Regions from separate parts of the Raoultella sp. genome, predicted to be linked through region 3. Evidence: predicted binding sites of a transcription regulator. Region 3 holds the regulator's gene; each other region holds the start of a gene.
The links. The regulator PurR, encoded in region 3, represses purine synthesis genes. The targets are predictions, from matches to a motif close to CANGCAAACGTTTGCNTG.
Positions count from the first base shown of each region.

Region 1: the regulator PurR is predicted to act here: its motif matches at 2,694-2,711, upstream of ACZAHD_RS09145 (NCS2 family permease).
Region 2: the regulator PurR is predicted to act here: its motif matches at 3,941-3,958, upstream of carA (glutamine-hydrolyzing carbamoyl-phosphate synthase small subunit).

Region 1 covers NZ_JBCNNS010000038.1:12,227-18,501, reverse strand. The annotation lists gene ACZAHD_RS09150 (Na+/H+ antiporter) at 1-959, opposite strand, end outside; gene ACZAHD_RS09145 (NCS2 family permease) at 1,233-2,582, opposite strand; gene ACZAHD_RS09140 (glutathione S-transferase family protein) at 2,971-3,636, opposite strand; gene soxR (redox-sensitive transcriptional activator SoxR) at 3,893-4,354, opposite strand; gene soxS (superoxide response transcriptional regulator SoxS) at 4,440-4,769, shown strand; gene ACZAHD_RS09125 (EAL domain-containing protein) at 4,774-6,275, opposite strand, start outside.
Region 2 covers NZ_JBCNNS010000005.1:60,708-66,982, forward strand. The annotation lists gene carB (carbamoyl-phosphate synthase large subunit) at 1-2,684, opposite strand, end outside; gene carA (glutamine-hydrolyzing carbamoyl-phosphate synthase small subunit) at 2,701-3,849, opposite strand; gene dapB (4-hydroxy-tetrahydrodipicolinate reductase) at 4,308-5,129, opposite strand; gene ACZAHD_RS01610 (alanyl-tRNA editing protein) at 5,391-6,020, opposite strand; gene ACZAHD_RS01615 (LysR family transcriptional regulator) at 6,113-6,275, shown strand, end outside.
Region 3 covers NZ_JBCNNS010000080.1:8,483-14,757, reverse strand. The annotation lists gene punC (purine nucleoside transporter PunC) at 1-1,013, opposite strand, end outside; gene punR (DNA-binding transcriptional activator PunR) at 1,123-2,034, shown strand; gene purR (HTH-type transcriptional repressor PurR) at 2,059-3,084, opposite strand; gene cydH (cytochrome bd-I oxidase subunit CydH) at 3,381-3,470, shown strand; gene ACZAHD_RS14715 (MFS transporter) at 3,634-4,800, shown strand; gene sodB (superoxide dismutase [Fe]) at 4,840-5,421, opposite strand; gene ACZAHD_RS14705 (C40 family peptidase) at 5,741-6,275, opposite strand, start outside.

The DNA.
Region 1 (6,275 bases), on a different contig from region 3:
ATGTCGGTAAACAGCATCCAGGTTTCAACATTAGGATCCGCTTCCGCCGCCACCAGCGATGTCGACAAAATATCCGGCAGTTGCAGGCCCAGCAGCAGGAAGACCATGCCGTTAAAGACAAATTCCAGCATCGCCCAGGTGCTGTTCGCCCGCAGACGCATGGCCAGCGGCGCGGTGCGCATCACACCGGAACGGGTGATGGTCATCCCCGCCGCCACCGCCGCCAGAATCCCGGAAACACCGATGTGCTCCGCGATCAGGTAGGAGGCAAACGGCAGCAGGAACAGCAGAACAATCTGCGTCGCCGGTTCATCGCCGCCCCAGCGGCTGAGGAAGCGCATCGAACGACCATAGAGCCAGCTCACCACAAACCCGGCCAGGATGCCACCGATGGCGACCTTGAGGAACTCAACCGTCGCACCGCCGACGGTAAAGACCATCGTGCCCATGGCCACGGCAACGGCAAACTTCAGCGAGACCAGGCCGGAGGCATCGTTCATCAACGCCTCGCCCTGCAAAATCCCCATAATTTTTTTCGGAATGCGTCCTTCGCCCACGATGCCTGATAGCGCCACGGCATCGGTCGGTGACAGCACCGCCGCCAATGCGAAGGCGGGAATCAGCGGAATACCCGGCACGATCCAGTAAATGAGAAAGCCAATCCCCACCACCGTCACCAGCACCAGCGCCAGCGCCAGCCCAAGGATTTCTCGTCCGTGCTCAATAAATTCGCGGGTCGGCGTCTTCCAGCCGTCGGCAAAAAGCAGCGGCGGGATAAACAAGACCAGGAACAGCTCGGGGTCGAATTCGACATGCAAACCAAACGTCGGCCACGCCAACAACGCGCCAATGGCGATTTGCATCAGTGGTAGTGGAACCTGAAAGGGCAGTACGCGTGTAACCACCCCGGAGAGAGAGACCACGAGGGTCATAATAAGTATGGTGAAGAATATTTCCATGTGTTCCCTGTTTGCTGGATTTTATTATTTTATACCCTAAATAATTCGAGTTGCAGGCAGGCGGCGACGCAGGGAATCCCCAGAGGCTTACTGAAGTAAGTGACTGGGGTGAGCGAGGACAGCCAACGCTCATGCAACTTGAAGTATGACGGGTATACACCGGAGGCGTCATGTCTCTGGATAATACGCTACTCAGATTAACGCAAAAGGAAACAGGATGTGGCTTAAAAATAAAACGGGCGGCCTGAGCCGCCCGCGATTCGCAAGAAAAGCTTAAATGGCCCAACCGCCAGCGTAGAAGATCACCAGCGCAGCCGCGATGATGACAGTCCCCAGGTTCAGCTTACGCCAATCGCCGGACACCAGACGGCCAATCACCAGGGTGGCAAAGCCGATCATGATACCGGTGACGATGTTACAGGTCAGCACGATAAAGACCGCGGTAATCAGCCCGGCCATCGCATCGACGAAATCATTAAAGTCGATTTTCGCCACGTTGCTCAGCATCAGCAGACCGACATACATCAGCGCAGGCGCCGTGGCATACGCAGGGACCAGATAAGAGAGCGGAGAGAGGAACAGAATCAGCAGGAACAGCACGCCCACGGTCACCGCGGTGAGGCCGGTTTTACCGCCCGCCGCAGTCCCTGCCGCCGATTCGATATACACCGCCGCCGGTGCCGCACCGACCACACCGGAGAAGACGCTGCTCAGAGAGTCGGTGGTCAAGGCTTTACCGCCGTTGATAATCTGCCCGTCTTTATCCAGCAGGTTTGCCTGCCCCGCCACGGCGCGAATGGTGCCGGTGGCATCAAATACCGCCGTCATCACCAGCGCCAGAACGCTGGGCAGAATTACCGGGTTCAGCGCGCCGATGATATCGAGGCTGCCAATCAGCGAGTTGCCTTTGTCGTCGCTCAGCGATGGCATCGCGAAAATACCGGAGAAATGGACGTTCGGGTCAAAAATCAGCCCGACGATCGAGACGCCGATAATGGTCAACAGGATACCGCCCGGCACTTTCATTTTTTCAAGACCAATGATCACCGCCAACCCCACCAGCGACATAATCACCGGGAAGCTGTTGAAGTGACCCAGCGCGACCGGCAAACCGTCCAGCGGGTTTTTAATCACCAGGCCCACACTGTTGGCGGCGATCAGCAGCAGAAAAAGGCCGATACCTATCCCGGTGCCGTGCGCAACACCCTGCGGTAAATTGCGCAGGATCCAACTACGAATACCGGTGGCAGAGATAATGGTGAACAGCACGCCCATCAGGAACACGGCGCCCAGCGCAACCGGAATACTGATGTGTTGCCCCAGTACCAGGCTGAAGGCGGTAAACGCGGTCAGCGAAATAGCACAGCCAATGGCCAGCGGCAGGTTTGCCCACAGCCCCATCACCAGAGAGCCTACGCCGGCGACCAGACAGGTGGAGACGAACACGGCTGCCGGAGGAAACCCGGCTTTACCCAGCATGCCCGGGACAACAATGACCGAGTACACCATCGCCAGGAAGGTGGTTAAACCGGCAACAATCTCCTGACGAACGGAGCTGCCACGAGCTGAAATTTTAAACCAGGCGTCTAATGAACCGCCGGTACGCGCTGAAGGCGTAGACATAGAAAACTTCCCCTGAAAATTTTAATCGTTCGTCCGTATGCGTGGTGGACCATCCACTGCCAGTTAAACGCGATCTCCTTGTGCTCTGTCACAGCGCCAGGGGGGCTGCAAAAAGCAAACGTTTAACTCCGCGCATACAATACGGTGGTCAGAATGAATTTGCTCCCCCAGAACAGGGATAAGTAATGAGCAAAATACAAAGGCAAACGATTATCCAGCCTTTAGACGGGCCTTTTCAACTGAAGTTTGTGTTAATTCACTAAATTTTGCTTATGGTGTTCATCAAATCACCAGTCGATGCGCAAACGTTATCGTCCATGCGCAATCCGGTAACATTTTTGTATTGCGCAAATAGCAATTCACTGAGGTCATCACAAAAATCTCTGTCTCACTCCGGCAAGGTGAACGGACCGCCGCGTTCAATCGCTTTCTGCCAGGCCGGGCGCTGTTCAATACGCTGCACCCACTGCGCGATCCGCGGCACATCCTCGATGCCGCCGCGCGCCAGCAGCGCCATGACCGGAAAGCTCATCTGGATATCGGCCATGCTGAGCTGCGCGCCAGCAAACCACGGCTGGCGGGAGAGATGATCCTCAATATAACGGGCATGCGTGGTGATTTGCCGGTCCAGCCAGGCCTTCTGTACGCCTTTGCCCAGGACGTTGCCCAGTGTTCGCATCCCGAGCGGAATGGGCGGTTTTCCGAGGCTGGCAAAAACCAGTTTCATCAACATCAGCGGCATCAGCGAGCCCTCGGCGTAATGCAGCCAGAAACGGTATTGCAGTTTATCTGCCGTCTCCTGAGGTCTGAACCGCTGTGCGCTATCGTAGGTTTCCTGCAGGTACTCCAGAATGGCGCCCGATTCCGCCAGTACGTAGCCGTTATCTTCCACTACCGGGGATTTCCCTAGCGGGTGGATCTGCTTTAACGCCAGTGGCGCCAGCATATTTTTTTCCCGCTGGTAGCTGACAATACGATAAGGCAGTTGGAGTTCTTCAAGCGCCCACAGCACGCGCTGCGATCGCGATTGATTGAGATGATGTACCGTCAGCATGGAGGTTCTCCCGTTATTCGTTCGAATTAACTATAGGAACTGACGGTGATTGGCGGAAAAATTTCGCCGAAATAAACGGGTGAAACAGCCGGGTTGTGCCACAATTAAAGTGTCGGCGCAATCCGGAACCTCCATCAACATATTGCGCAATACCGAGGGGGCCGACGTCGGGGGAAACCCTCCTGTGAACATCAGGATAGCGTTTAAAGACAAAGACCGGAAAACAACTAAAGCGCCCTGTTGTGGCGCTTTAGTTTTAGATGTCATCCTCCAGCAGTCGCGCACCGGTTCCCTCTTCACCCAGCTTATCTCCCGGGTTGCGCAGCGGGCAGTCTCGTCGCGACAGACAGCCGCAGCCGATACAGCCATCCAACTGGTCGCGCAGCGCGGTCAAAGTATGAATACGCCGATCAAGCTCTTCCCGCCACTGCGATGAGAGCTGTTTCCACTCCTTCGCGCTGAGGTTATGCCCTTCCGGCAGCACGCCGAACGCCTCACCAATGGTCGACAGCGGAATACCGATTCGCTGGGCGATCTTGATGATCGCCACCGCGCGCAGCACATCGCGCCGATAGCGCCGCTGATTACCGGCATTACGCTGGCTGTGAATTAACCCTTTGCTTTCATAGAAATGCAGGGCAGAGACGGCAACGCCGGTACGCTTTGCCACCTCGCCGGGGGTCAACAGCATTTTAATTCGGGGGGATTTCTTTTCCATAAAAGCGCTTTACCTCAAGTTAACTTGAGGAATTATACTCGCCCGCAGACAAAACGACGAATCGAGAATTGAGAGAGGCCGCTTTATGTCCCATCAGGATATTATCCAGACGCTGATTGAATGGATTGATGAACATATCGATCAACCACTTAACATTGATGTAGTCGCCAGAAAATCGGGGTATTCAAAATGGTACCTCCAGCGAATGTTCCGCGCCGTGATGCATCAAACGTTGGGCGATTACATCCGCCAGCGGCGGCTGCTGCTGGCCGCAGAGGCACTCCGTACGACCCAGCGGCCAATCTTTGATATTGCGATGGATCTGGGCTACGTGTCGCAGCAGACGTTCTCACGGGTATTTCGCCGGGAGTTCGATCGGACCCCCAGCGATTATCGTCATCAAATTTCCGCCTGAGCGTTCAGATGCAAGGACTGAGCAGTCTGGACGCGCTGGCCAGCCATTGCCTGAACTCCTGCGGCGGCATCGCTTTCGCAAAGTACCAGCCCTGACAATACCGGACCCCGCGTTTTCGCAGCCAGTTGACCTGATCCGCGGTTTCGACGCCTTCGGCAACAGTCTTTAAGCGCAGGCGGTTGGCCATTTCAATAATATGTTCGGCGATCGTGTAGCCGACGCTATTGATGGTAAGCGTATCGATAAACGATTTATCGATCTTCAGAATATCCACGTTAAGTGAGTGCAGATTATACAGATTAGAATAGCCGGTACCGAAGTCATCAATGGCGATTTCATATCCGGCTTCGCGGAATGCCTGAATGACCGGAATGGTTTTCTGTACGTCAATAAATCCGCGTTCGGTGACTTCAATTTTAATTTGATCGATATTCACCGCGCAGTTCCGCGCCTTTTCACCGATCTGGGCAATGAGTCGCGAAGAGTGGAAATCGCTGGCTGACAGGTTAATCGCAATATACAGTTGCGGATGTCTGGCTAAAAATTCTCCAAGCCCGGAGAACAACTCATCCACCACGTAATCGGTGACCTGCGCAATCATCCCTTCATTTTCCGCCAGCGGAATAAACTCCGCCGGGGTCATCACCGGCCCGTCAAATCCCGGCCAGCGCAGCAGCGCTTCGGCTCCGACGCAGCGGTTATTTTCGATATCGATGATCGGCTGATAATGCAGGCACAACTGACGGCGATTGAGCGCGCGCTGCAGCATATTACGCGGTGAATGGTATTGCTGCCAGGTGCGCGACCACACCAGCACAATCAGAATGCTGACAATCGCCCCCAGCGGGAGGATGAGCATCGCCTGATCATAAAAGCTCTGATAATACCTGACGGACGCGGTAGACATAATCACGGCGATCGGGCGGCTCGCGGAATGGAACACGGTGTACACTCGGTTGCCCCGTCGAAAAAAGGTATCTTCCTGCCGGATCAGGCCATGCAGTACCGGCGCGTCGGCATTGCTACTGGTGGAAAAAAACAGATTGGTTTTTGTATCATACAAACCGTAGGATAAATCTTTATCCCTCGATATTAACGAACTGTAGGAGAGTGGATTAATAACCGCAATATAGTGCCCATGCTGTATATAGTTCATCGCAAAGCCAGGATAGAAAGGCGTGTCGCGATAGTAGTAGATAGCGATATCCGGCTTTTTTGTATAATTCGCCGCAGAAATACGCCATGCGGTATCAGGGCGCACCGCAGTCGAGCAAAACAAACGCGTACCGTCAGCATAAATTAAATCGTCGATATAAAGCAGGCTACGTACAATCGACAACATATATTGCTGATGTCCGGGAGAACATATTGTCCCTTGAAACTGCAAGGCTTTTTCGCGTGCCCGATCGGCCTCATAAACCACCATTTCCGTTTGCTGCAGCGCCAGTTGTGAAAATGCGCGAAGCCGGTGGGAGGTTTCTGCTTTTGCTCTGATTTGCGCAAACC
Region 2 (6,275 bases), on a different contig from region 3:
AGCACCACTTCTTTCACCGAGTAGTACGGCGGGATAATCTCTTTGGTGACGCCTTGCTGTGTCAGAGTCTGACCAGCCATCACCCGCGCCGCGACTTTGGCCAGCGGGATACCGGTGGCTTTCGAGACGAACGGGACGGTACGCGCCGCACGCGGGTTCACTTCAATCAGATACACTTCGTTGTTCTTCACCGCAAACTGGACGTTCATCAGGCCACGGACCTGCAACTCGAAGGCCAGCTTCTGTACCTGCTCGCGCATCACATCCTGAATTTCTTTGCTCAGGGTGTAGGCCGGCAGAGAACATGCGGAGTCGCCCGAGTGCACGCCCGCCTGCTCGATGTGCTCCATAATGCCGCCAATCAGCACCATTTCGCCGTCGCAAATAGCGTCAACGTCGACTTCAACCGCATCGTCAAGGAAGCGGTCCAGCAGGACCGGCGCATCGTTAGAGACGCTGACCGCGGTCTGGAAGTAACGACGCAGGTCGGCTTCGTCGTAGACGATTTCCATCGCCCGGCCACCGAGGACGTAGGACGGACGAACCACCAGCGGGTAGCCAATCTCTTTCGCTTTCTCTACCGCCTGCTCGATAGCCGTAACGGTGGCGTTGGCCGGCTGTTTCAGCTTCAGACGGTCAACCGCCTGCTGGAAACGCTCGCGGTCTTCCGCACGGTCAATCGCATCCGGGCTGGTGCCGATAACCGGTACGCCGGCCGCTTCCAGCGCACGCGCCAGTTTCAGCGGCGTCTGGCCACCGTACTGCACGATGACGCCTTTTGGCTTCTCAATGCGCACGATTTCCAGCACGTCTTCCAGCGTGACCGGCTCAAAGTACAGACGGTCAGAGGTGTCGTAGTCGGTAGAGACGGTTTCCGGGTTACAGTTAACCATAATGGTTTCGTAACCGTCTTCGCGCAGCGCCAGCGAGGCGTGTACGCAGCAGTAGTCGAATTCGATGCCCTGGCCAATACGGTTCGGACCGCCGCCGAGGACCATGATTTTATCGCGGTCGACAGACGGGTTCGCTTCACACTCGTCTTCATAGGTGGAGTACATGTAGGCGGTATCAGTAGCAAACTCCGCCGCGCAGGTATCTACACGCTTGTAGACCGGGTGCAGGTCGTACTGGTCGCGCAGCTTGCGGATTTCGCCTTCACGAACGCCCGCCAGCTTAGCCAGACGCGCGTCGGCAAAGCCTTTACGCTTCAGCTGACGCAGGAAGTCAGGCGTAAGACCGGTGATGCCGAGGTCAGCCACGTTCTCTTCCAGACGTACCAGCTCTTCAATTTGTACCAGGAACCAGCGGTCGATGTTGGTCAGGTTGAAAACGCCGTCCACAGACAGCCCCGCGCGGAACGCATCGGCGATGTACCAGATACGCTCGGCGCCGGCATCTTTCAGCTCACGACGAATTTTGGTCAGCGCTTCCGGGTCGTCGAGACTGACTTTCGGATCGAAACCGGTGGCACCGACTTCCAGGCCGCGCAGCGCTTTCTGCAGAGATTCCTGCTGAGTGCGGCCAATCGCCATCACTTCACCCACGGATTTCATTTGGGTGGTCAGGCGGTCGTTGCTGCCGACGAATTTTTCAAAGTTAAAGCGAGGAATCTTGGTCACGACATAGTCGATGGACGGTTCGAACGAGGCCGGTGTACGACCGCCGGTGATGTCGTTCATCAGCTCATCCAGGGTGTAGCCCACCGCCAGTTTGGCCGCCACTTTGGCAATCGGGAAGCCGGTCGCTTTGGATGCCAGCGCAGAGGAGCGTGATACGCGCGGGTTCATTTCGATAACAATCAGGCGGCCGTCTTTCGGGTTAACGGAGAACTGAACGTTAGACCCCCCGGTTTCCACGCCAATTTCGCGCAGCACCGCCATCGAAGCGTTACGCATCACCTGGTATTCTTTATCGGTCAGGGTTTGCGCCGGTGCAACGGTGATAGAGTCACCGGTGTGGATACCCATAGCGTCGAAGTTTTCAATGGAGCAGACGATGATGCAGTTATCGTTCTTATCGCGCACCACTTCCATTTCGTACTCTTTCCAGCCGATCAGCGATTCATCAATCAGCAGCTCGTTGGTCGGAGAGAGATCCAGACCGCGGGTACAAATTTCTTCGAACTCTTCACGGTTATAAGCGATACCGCCGCCGGTGCCGCCCATGGTAAAGGAGGGACGAATGATGCACGGATAGCCCACGTCAGCGGCTACCGCCAGCGCTTCTTCCATGGTGTGCGCAATCCCGGAACGCGCGGTATCCAGACCGATTTTCTTCATCGCCACATCGAAGCGGCGGCGGTCTTCGGCTTTATCAATCGCATCGGCGGTAGCGCCGATCATGGTGACACCGAATTCAGCCAGCACGCCCTGACGCTCCAGCTCCAGCGCGCAGTTCAGCGCGGTCTGGCCGCCCATGGTCGGCAGAACCGCATCCGGACGCTCTTTTTCGATGATTTTGCGTACCACTTCCCAGTGGATCGGCTCAATATAGGTCGCATCGGCCATTTCCGGGTCGGTCATGATGGTGGCCGGGTTCGAGTTCACCAGAATGACACGGTAACCTTCTTCACGCAGGGCCTTACAGGCCTGAGCGCCAGAGTAGTCAAATTCACAAGCCTGGCCGATAACGATCGGGCCAGCGCCAAGAATCAGGATGCTTTTTATATCTGTACGTTTTGGCATGGCTTTTTTCTCCTGATTATTTCGCGGACTGGCGGTACTGCTCAATTAACTCAATGAAATGGTCGAACAACGGCGCGGCATCGTGCGGGCCCGGGCTCGCTTCCGGGTGGCCCTGGAAACTAAACGCCGGTTTGTCAGTGCGGTGGATGCCCTGCAGAGTCCCATCGAACAACGACTTGTGGGTCACGCGCAGATTATCCGGCATGGAGACTTCGTCTACCGCAAAACCGTGGTTCTGGGCGGTAATCATCACCACATTATTATCGATATCTTTAACCGGGTGGTTGCCGCCATGGTGGCCGAACTTCATCTTAACAGTCTTCGCACCGCTCGCCAGCGCCAGCAACTGATGGCCGAGGCAGATACCGAATACCGGAATATCGGTCTCGAGGAATTTCTCAATCGCAGTAATAGCGTAATCGCACGGCGCCGGGTCGCCTGGACCGTTGGACAGGAAGATACCGTCCGGATTCATCTTCAGCACCTCTTCGGCAGAGGTTTGCGCCGGTACAACTGTCAGGCGGCAGCCGCGGTCAACCAGCATACGCAGAATGTTGCGTTTGGCGCCAAAATCGTAGGCTACAACATGGAACGGCAGCTCGCTTTCCGCCTTCGCTTCCGGCAGGTCACCTGCCAGCGTCCAGCTCCCTTGCGTCCAGCTGTAGGTTTCTGAAGTGGTGACTTCTTTCGCCAGGTCCATCCCGTTCAGGCCAGGGAACGCTTTGGCTTTTTCCAGTGCCAGCTGCGCATCCAGGTTATCACCCACAATGATGCAACCGTTCTGTGCGCCTTTTTCACGCAGCAAACGCGTCAGCTTACGGGTATCGATATCGGCAATCGCCACGATGTTATGGCGTTTCAGGTAAGAAGAGAGGTCTTCAGTATTGCGGAAGTTGCTGGCAATCAGCGGCAGGTCGCGAATGACCAGACCCTGCGCATGTACCTGAGAAGATTCTTCATCACTGGCGTTGGTGCCGACATTACCAATATGGGGATAAGTAAGAGTGACAATTTGGCGGGAATAGGAAGGATCAGTGAGGATTTCTTGATAACCGGTCATTGAAGTATTGAAAACGACTTCCCCAACCGCCGTGCCCGTTGCCCCGATGGCCCGACCGTGAAACTGGGTTCCGTCTTCCAGAACCAATAGCGCTGACTTAATCAAAACACCCTCCAGAGAATATTCACTCACTTTATTTGCATATTAATGCATGTGCATGCCATGAATCAATGCAAATTTGCTTACCTATGGATTTCTGGCAAACGGCGGCATTCTGGAGAGATGTCGGGTAAAAGTCAACTTAAAGCCGATATTTTTTATCTCTTTTCACGTCACTGACCTCTCAGCCCGGCGTTAGCAGGCAAAAAGATCAACAAACTATACAGAGAAAACGCTTGCGGAGCAGAAAGATTGCAAAACAGCGCGTGCAAGAGCAAAAAAGTAGACTGAATGGTCAAAATTTACAATAACACAACAAAAAACGAAGGGGTAAGCTAATGTTACAGATACTTCATCAGTTTAAATTAACGAAATGACTAAAAATAAAAAGGGCAATAAAACATTGCCCTTTGCAATCAATTACATATTGATTGCAATAACCACATCACGATAGGTCATAAAACTTATAAAGCATTGAGTTCAAGCACGTCTCGCATATCAAAAAGACCAGATTTCTTATCTTTTAACCACAATGCAGAACGAACGGCACCATTAGCAAAAGTCATCCGGCTGGATGCCTTGTGGCTGATTTCAATACGCTCACCAATATCGGCAAACATTGCGGTATGTTCACCAACAATATCCCCGGCACGCACGGTGGCGAAACCAATAGTCCCCGGGACGCGTTCGCCGGTATGGCCTTCACGGCTGTAAACCGCACAATCCTTCAGATCTTTGTTCAGCGCACCGGCAATCGCCTCGCCCATCGCCAGGGCAGTACCCGACGGCGCGTCCACTTTGTGGCGGTGGTGCGCTTCAATGATCTCAATATCGGTGTAGTCGCCCATCACCTTCGCCGCTTTTTCCAGCAGCTTTAACAGCACGTTGACACCGACGCTGAAGTTAGCCGCGAAAACGATGGCAATTTCCTGCGCCGCTTCGCGAATGGCCTGTTTCCCCGCCTCATCAAAACCGGTGGTACCAATCACCATCCCTTTGCCGTGTTCGCGGCAGAAAGCAAGGTGACTTAACGTACCTTCCGGACGGGTGAAATCGATCAGCACATCAAAATCATCTTTGACCGCCGTAAGACTGCTTTGCACCGCGACACCGGCTTTACCGACACCGGCCAACTCACCGGCATCGCTACCAAGGAGGGAAGAACCTTCGCGCTCCAGCGCAGCGCCCAGTGCCACGCCGTCCATCTGCTGTACCGCCTGAATTAACTGGCGTCCCATCCGGCCGCCCGCGCCTGCGATGGCCACGCGGATTTGTGCATCATGCATAGCTATTCTCTTTTGTTAACTTAACGTAAATTGTTTCCAGATTAACCAGCCCATCGATGAGCCGCTACTGTAAAACACCGATAATTAGAAATTTATGACAAACGGCGTTCGATATCAGTAAAAACAATACGCTGGCATCAATATCAGGCCTTTATCGTGGTTGCGTACCCGATATTCCCCGATGAAAGCTGCAGGATGCTCGGAACCAGCCCCGCTTCGCTCGTTTCATTGAAGTCTGACAGCGTAAAATCGCGACCCGGTTCACGCCAGGGTATAACTCACGATCAGCTGGCCTTTTTTGATTTTCACCTGAGTAATCGTCACACTCCCCAGCTCAGACAGGCTAGCAACATGCGTTCCGCCGCAGGGATAGGCCGGTAATGGACCAAATCCGACCTGACGCAACCCCTCCGCAAAAGTCAAATGCCGCGGCAGATTTTCCGCCTGCCAGCCCGCGATCGTCGCCAGAAGCGCGCTAGCCTCCGGCAGGATAGCGGATTCAATAGGGGTGAAAGTTATCCGCCCTTCTCCAGGCCAGTGATGCGCTTTGGTGGGACGCCAGCCGGCGCGTTCTCCCGCCAGGCCGATCAGATGTCCTGCAGAGTGCAACCGCGAATGCAGGTGCCGGGCAGCTTCATCCACCCGAATCGTCACCTCTCCAGTCGGCAGCGGTTGCGCGACAATGTGCATAACGTTGTCGCCTCGCGCCACCACCCCTTCAACGGCAATGCCGCCGATCCAACCGCGATCGGCCGGCTGCCCGCCGCCCTGCGGATGAAACAGGGTCTGGTTCAATTCAATGGCGTAACGGCCATCGGCCTCAGCCTGGCAACGCACGACCAGGGCTCGTGCCTCGATCTCATCGCAGGTGTAATAAAGACGTTCAGTCATGGTTGTCCTCCGCTTAGTCAGGACAGTATATTGATATTATCCATGGCGATAATCCCGTCATTCATCAATGCACTTTTGCCTCAAGGGCATAAATGAACCTCAATTTACTCCCCGACCTTGCCCTGTTCGTGCAAATTGTCGACCAGGGCAGCTTTTCTGCCGTCGCCCGCCTTTCCGGGGCGACGCCTTCGGCGGTCAGTCGCAGCGTCTCGCGGCTGGAACAGGAAATGGGCTGTAAGCTGCTGCACCGCAGCA
Region 3 (6,275 bases):
TTTTGCAGCGCGGCGGCACGACCGGTCGCCTGCGGGAACGGCTTCAGCGCCTGGGCGACAACTATCGGGTAAATCCCGCCATTAACAATAGCCATCACGCAGAAGGGAATCATCACCGCAATAATTGAGGCATCCGCCACCATGCCAACCATCCAGGTTGCCGCCACGCTGACGGCGAAAATCACCAGCAGCCAGGGCAACAGTTGTTGACCCTGCCATTTCTGCAGCACCGCGCGGCACCCATAGCCACCGACTAAAAAGGCGATAGTCTGCGGGACATAGCTAAGACCAATGGCGGTTGGACCGTAGCCCATTTCATGGAGAATAAACGGCGACCCGGTCAACCAGGCAAAAAAGCTGGCGGAGCAGGCGGCGTAAATCAGTACGTTTCCGCTGTATTCGCGTGAGCGCAGCAGCGTCATAAAAGTCAGTTTTTCGCGGACGTCACCCTGCGGCCTGACGATCGGCTTCAGGCGTAGGGCGGGGACCATCAGCAGCAGGGCGATGGCAAAAAGGGTAGCAAAAATAGCCTGCCATTCCAGATGGGTGAGCAGCCAACTGCCGAGCAACGGTGCCAGCGCTGGCGATAAGCCCACCAGCGGCATAATGGTGGCGAAAATACGGTTAGTGTGCTGAGCGGGGTAATAATCCGTGACCATCGCCTGCCAGGTCACCGCTGCGGCACAGACGCCGATTGCCTGAATAAAGCGCAGCACCAGCATCAGGGTGGCATCACGCACCCACAGCATCCCCAGACAGCTGATAGCGAAGATAGCCAGCCCGGTCAGCAGAATTGGTTTACGTCCGTAGCGGTCCGAGAGCGGGCCCCAGAACAACTGTCCGATGGCGAAGCCGGCGAGGAACAGACTCAGGCTGGCGCTGACCGATGCCGCAGAGGTATTGAGATCCTGCTGAATAGCCGAAAAGGCCGGCAGATACATGTCGGTGGCCAGGAAACCCAGCACGCTGAGTCCCGCCAGCCACACTAAAAATCCTTTCCCGGGTTGTTGCATAACATTCTCTTATAGATGCAGATATGATGCCGCAGAGTGTAGGGAGTGCATTCTGGCTTGTGAAACGCTAATATTTGCTACATGCATTCAAAATTTTTGCAGGCAGAATATGTGGTCCGAATACTCACTCGAAGTTGTTGATGCTGTAGCCCGCAACGGCAGCTTTAGCGCAGCGGCGCAGGAACTGCACCGCGTACCTTCGGCGGTCAGTTATACTGTACGTCAGTTGGAAGAGTGGCTGGCGGTACCGCTGTTTGAACGCCGCCATCGCGATGTCGAATTGACCCCCGCCGGGCTCTGGTTTTTACAGGAAGGACGATCTGTTATCAAAAAAATGCAGATCACTCGCCAGCAGTGTCAGCAGATAGCCAACGGTTGGCGCGGTCAGCTGTCGATAGCCGTGGATGACATCGTTAAACCAGCCCGTATGCGGCAGATGATTGTCGATTTTTATCGTCACTTTCCGGATGTCGAGCTGATTGTTTTTCAGGAGGTCTTCAACGGCGTCTGGGACGCGCTGGCCGACGGACGCGTGGAACTGGCTATCGGAGCAACCCGTTCGATTCCGGTAGGGGGGCGCTACGCCTTTCGTGATATGGGGATGCTGAGCTGGGATTGCGTGGTGGCGAGCCATCATCCGCTGGCGCAGATGACCGGGCCGCTCAGCGATGACGTGTTGCGCAACTGGCCGTCGTTGGTCCGGGAAGATACCTCTCGCTCATTGCCGAAACGCACGACCTGGCTACTGGATAACCAGAAAAGGGTGGTGGTGCCGGACTGGGAATCATCGGCCACCTGCCTCTCGGCGGGATTGTGCGTAGGAATGGTGCCGAGCCATTTTGCTCGCCCCTGGATTGACCGTGGCGAATGGACCGTGCTGGCGCTGGAAAATCCGTTCCCGGACGCTGCGTGTTGCCTGACTTGGCAGCAGAGTGACGCCTCACCGGCCCTTTTGTGGCTGCTGGATTATCTGGGGGACAGTGAAACGTTAAACCGGGAGTGGCTACGGGCGCCGGAATAGACATAGCCGGCGCCGCACGATTGATTAGCGACGGTAATCGACGAACGGGCCGTCGACGACGGAGCGGCGCTCTACCAGTCGCGGGTGAACCTCGATCGACTGGGACTCTTCACGTTTGTTGACGATACGATCCATCAACATATTGAAGGCCGCTTCCCCCAGCGAATCTTTCGGCTGATGGATGGTGGTCAGCGCCGGGCTGAAATAGCGGGCGTTACGCACGTTATCATACCCGATCAGCGAAATGTCCTGCGGTACGCGCAGACCCATCTCATCCGCAGCACAGATTGCGCCCATCGCCATGATATCGCCGCCGCAGAAGACCGCCGTCGGGCGATGCTGCTGGCTGAGGATCTGCTGCATTGCACGGTAGCCGGATTCAGGCTCGAAGTCCCCCTGAACAATCCAGCTTTCCGGAACGGCAATCTGCGCTTCTTCCATGGCTTTCATAAAGCCGGCCAGGCGCCCGGCGCCGGTGTTACGTTCCAGCGGGCCAGGGATCACGCCGATCTCGCGGTGGCCGCGTTCGACCAGGTAGCGCCCGGCCATATAGCCGCCTTCGAAGGCGTTATCGATCACCGAATCGGTGAAGTCGGCTTTGGATTCACCCCAGTCCATGACCACCATCGGAATATGGCGGTACTCTTCCAGCATGCGGAGCACCGATTCCGGGTATTCAGAACACATAACCAGCATGCCGTCGACACGCTTTTGCGCCATCATCGACAGATAGGCCTGCTGTTTTTCGGGATCGTTCCACGCATTGCCCAAAATCAGAGTATAGCCTTTCTGGAAACAGCTCTTTTCTACAGATTCAATAATCTCAGCGAAATAGGCCGCTTCGCTGCTGGTGGCCAGCAGACCGATCGATTTGGTGTGATTAACCTTCAGGCTGCGAGCAACGGCGCTTGGAGAATAGTGCAGCTCTTTGATCGCCGCCCACACGGCGTTGCGGGTTTCTTCCGCCACGAAACGGGTTTTGTTAATTACATGTGATACTGTTGTAGTGGAAACGTTTGCGCGCTTCGCTACATCTTTAATTGTTGCCATTACTTCTCACTCCAGACCTTGACCTGATCGTCTGATTATCGATACGTAAACGTTTGCCTGTACACACCCTGAATACAATTTTCAACATTGCATCACGTCGGGAAAACGACACAGAACGACAGGAAGGGGTCAATGGCCGATACGCTTTCAAATTAGCGTGGGATTTTGTCCGATCTTGCGGCAAAGGGGAAGAGCAAAAATGTGCATCACCCTAAAACATGGAAGATTTTTGTGCGATATTGTGCAAAAATGAGCAAGCTCACTTTTCGTGTGGGGATAACTGGGGAGAAAAATTGATGGATACCGATTTAAAGTTTTCGCTGACGACAACGATTATTGTCCTGGGGCTCATCGTGGCCGCCGCCCTGACCGCGGTACTGCACTGATTTATCCGGGGGAGAGGCCCCTTTCCCCCGATATCCCGCCATTATTATCAATTTCGCAAAAATCTTTTGCCATTTCGTTTACTTTTGTTTTTTTGTGATTGATGTCATGCTTTTGACTTCTGATGAGATACCGTTGCCGATGACGGTCTGCTGGAGTCATTGAATGAAAATCAACTTTCCCTTGTTAGCGCTGGCGATAGGCGCGTTTGGTATTGGTACCACGGAGTTTTCCCCGATGGGGCTGCTGCCGGTGATTGCCAAAGGCGTCGACGTGTCAATTCCGGCGGCGGGAATGCTGATCAGTGCTTATGCGATCGGCGTGATGGTCGGGGCGCCGCTAATGACTTTGCTGCTCTCTCATCGCGCGCGCAGAAATGCACTGATTTTTCTGATGGCGATCTTCACGCTGGGTAACGTCCTCTCCTCAATGGCGCCGGATTACACTACGCTACTGATTTCACGCATTATCACCAGCCTTAACCACGGAGCTTTCTTCGGCCTCGGTTCGGTGGTTGCGGCGAGCGTGGTGCCGAAACACAAACAGGCCAGCGCGGTGGCGACCATGTTCATGGGGTTGACCATCGCTAATATTGGCGGCGTTCCGGCGGCGACATGGCTTGGCGAAACCATCGGCTGGCGGATGTCGTTCCTCGCGACGGCAGGTCTGGGACTGGTGGCGATGGTTAGCCTGTGGTTCTCGTTGCCTCAAGGCCGCGCTGGTGAACGTCCGAACGTAAAACAGGAGCTTTCCGTGCTGGTTCGTCCGCAGGTGCTCTCCGCGCTGCTGACGACTGTGCTGGGGGCCGGTGCCATGTTTACCCTCTACACCTATATTTCACCTGTACTGCATACCATTACGCACGCCTCGCCGCTGTTTGTCACCGCCATGCTGGTGTTGATTGGCGTCGGCTTTTCGCTGGGTAACTATCTGGGCGGTAAATTCGCCGACCGTTCCGTCTCCGGGACGCTGAAGGGATTTCTGCTGCTGCTGATGGTTATCATGCTGGCAATTCCGCTGCTGGCGCAGACGCAACTGGGGGCCGCTATCAGTATGGTAGTCTGGGGGGCGGCGACTTTCGCCGTGGTTCCGCCGCTGCAAATGCGGGTGATGCGGGTAGCCCATGAAGCGCCGGGGCTCTCTTCGTCGGTCAATATCGGGGCATTTAACCTCGGCAATGCGCTGGGCGCGGCAGCCGGCGGTGCGGTGATTTCCGGCGGGCTGGGCTATGCCTTTGTGCCGGTGATGGGGGCGATAATTGCCGGGGTGGCGCTGCTGCTGGTGCTGGTTGGCGGGCGTTCACAGCCGGAAGAGGCGTTGGTCGAACCGTAGGTATATTCGCAGAAGGGTTGCCCCTTCTGCGTTCGCGTTTTAGGCCGCCAGATTGGCCGCCACAAACTTCCAGTTTACCAGCGCCCAGAAGTGCGCCAGATAGTCAGGACGGGCGTTACGGTAGTCGATGTAATAGGCATGTTCCCAGACATCCACGGTCAGCAGCGGTTTGGCGTCGCCGGTCAGCGGCGTGCCAGCGTTGCTGGTGGAGACAATGCTCAGGCTGCCATCGGCATTTTTAACCAGCCATGTCCAGCCTGCACCAAAGTTCTTCGCTGCCGCGTCGGTAAATTTCGCTTTGAAGTCTGCGAAGCTGCCGAAGGACTGATTGATGGCAGTCGCCAGCTCACCTTCCGGCTCGCCGCCCGCATTCGGCGCGAGGCAGTTCCAGTAGAATGTATGGTTCCAGACCTGGGCCGCATTGTTAAAGATACCACCTTCGGAAGCGCGGACGATCGCTTCTAAAGATTGACCTTCAAACTCGGTGCCTTTGATCAGGTTATTGAGGTTGGTGACATAGGCCTGGTGATGTTTGCCGTAGTGGTATTCCAGGGTTTCTGCGGAAATGTGCGGCGCCAGGGCGTCTTTTGCATACGGTAATGCAGGTAATTCAAACGACATTGTTACTCTCCTTATAACTTCTTGTTTTCGAGCTCACATTCAAAGGATGTTTTACCATCCAGAACAGCATCTCTTGCCCCTCGCCGGGGCGAGTGCAACAGGTTTTTATTGTGATCAGGATGCTAACACTTGCAGCAGGGAGTTAAAAGCCTTGCAATGATAAAGGGTATGTTTAACAAACGCAGTCGGTCAGGCCTTAGCCGGACGGCAAGGCATCGCATTTCAGCAGAGTCGGTCGAATGCTGTTGCGCTGTTGAAATAGAAAGAGATATCTGAAAAAGCCAGAGAGTTGACCTGCCGCAGGCGCGGCAGGTGAGATTCAGCGGATGGTTTTGGGGGTCATCACGCGGCGTGCGCCGACATAGTGGCGAATCCAGTAATCTTCGCTTAATGAGGTTATCTGGATATCTCGGCCGGTACGCGGCGACTGAATAAATTTGCCGTTACCAACGTAAACGCCGACGTGATCAGCGGTGCCGCGTCCACGGGTGCGGAAGAAGACCAGATCGCCGCTCTGCAGTTCACCGCGATCGACCGGGCGGGCATCGCGCAGGTGATACATCTCATTGGCGGTGCGCGGAATGCGGATTTTTACCAGATCCTTATAGGCGTAGTAAACCAGCCCACTGCAGTCGAAACCGGTGCGCGGCGAGGTTCCGCCCCAGCGATAGGGTTTGCCAATCTGATTCATTAACTTTGACATGGCGGTGCTTTGTGCTCTCTGCACGCGGACTTTATGCGCATCCGCCAGTGTCAGCGGCGGTTCTTCCGCGACTGTTTTACAGCGTTTTTTGTAGCCTTTACGGACGACGCATTTGGTATGCATGCTGGCCATGACCGGAGCCGGCTCGGCA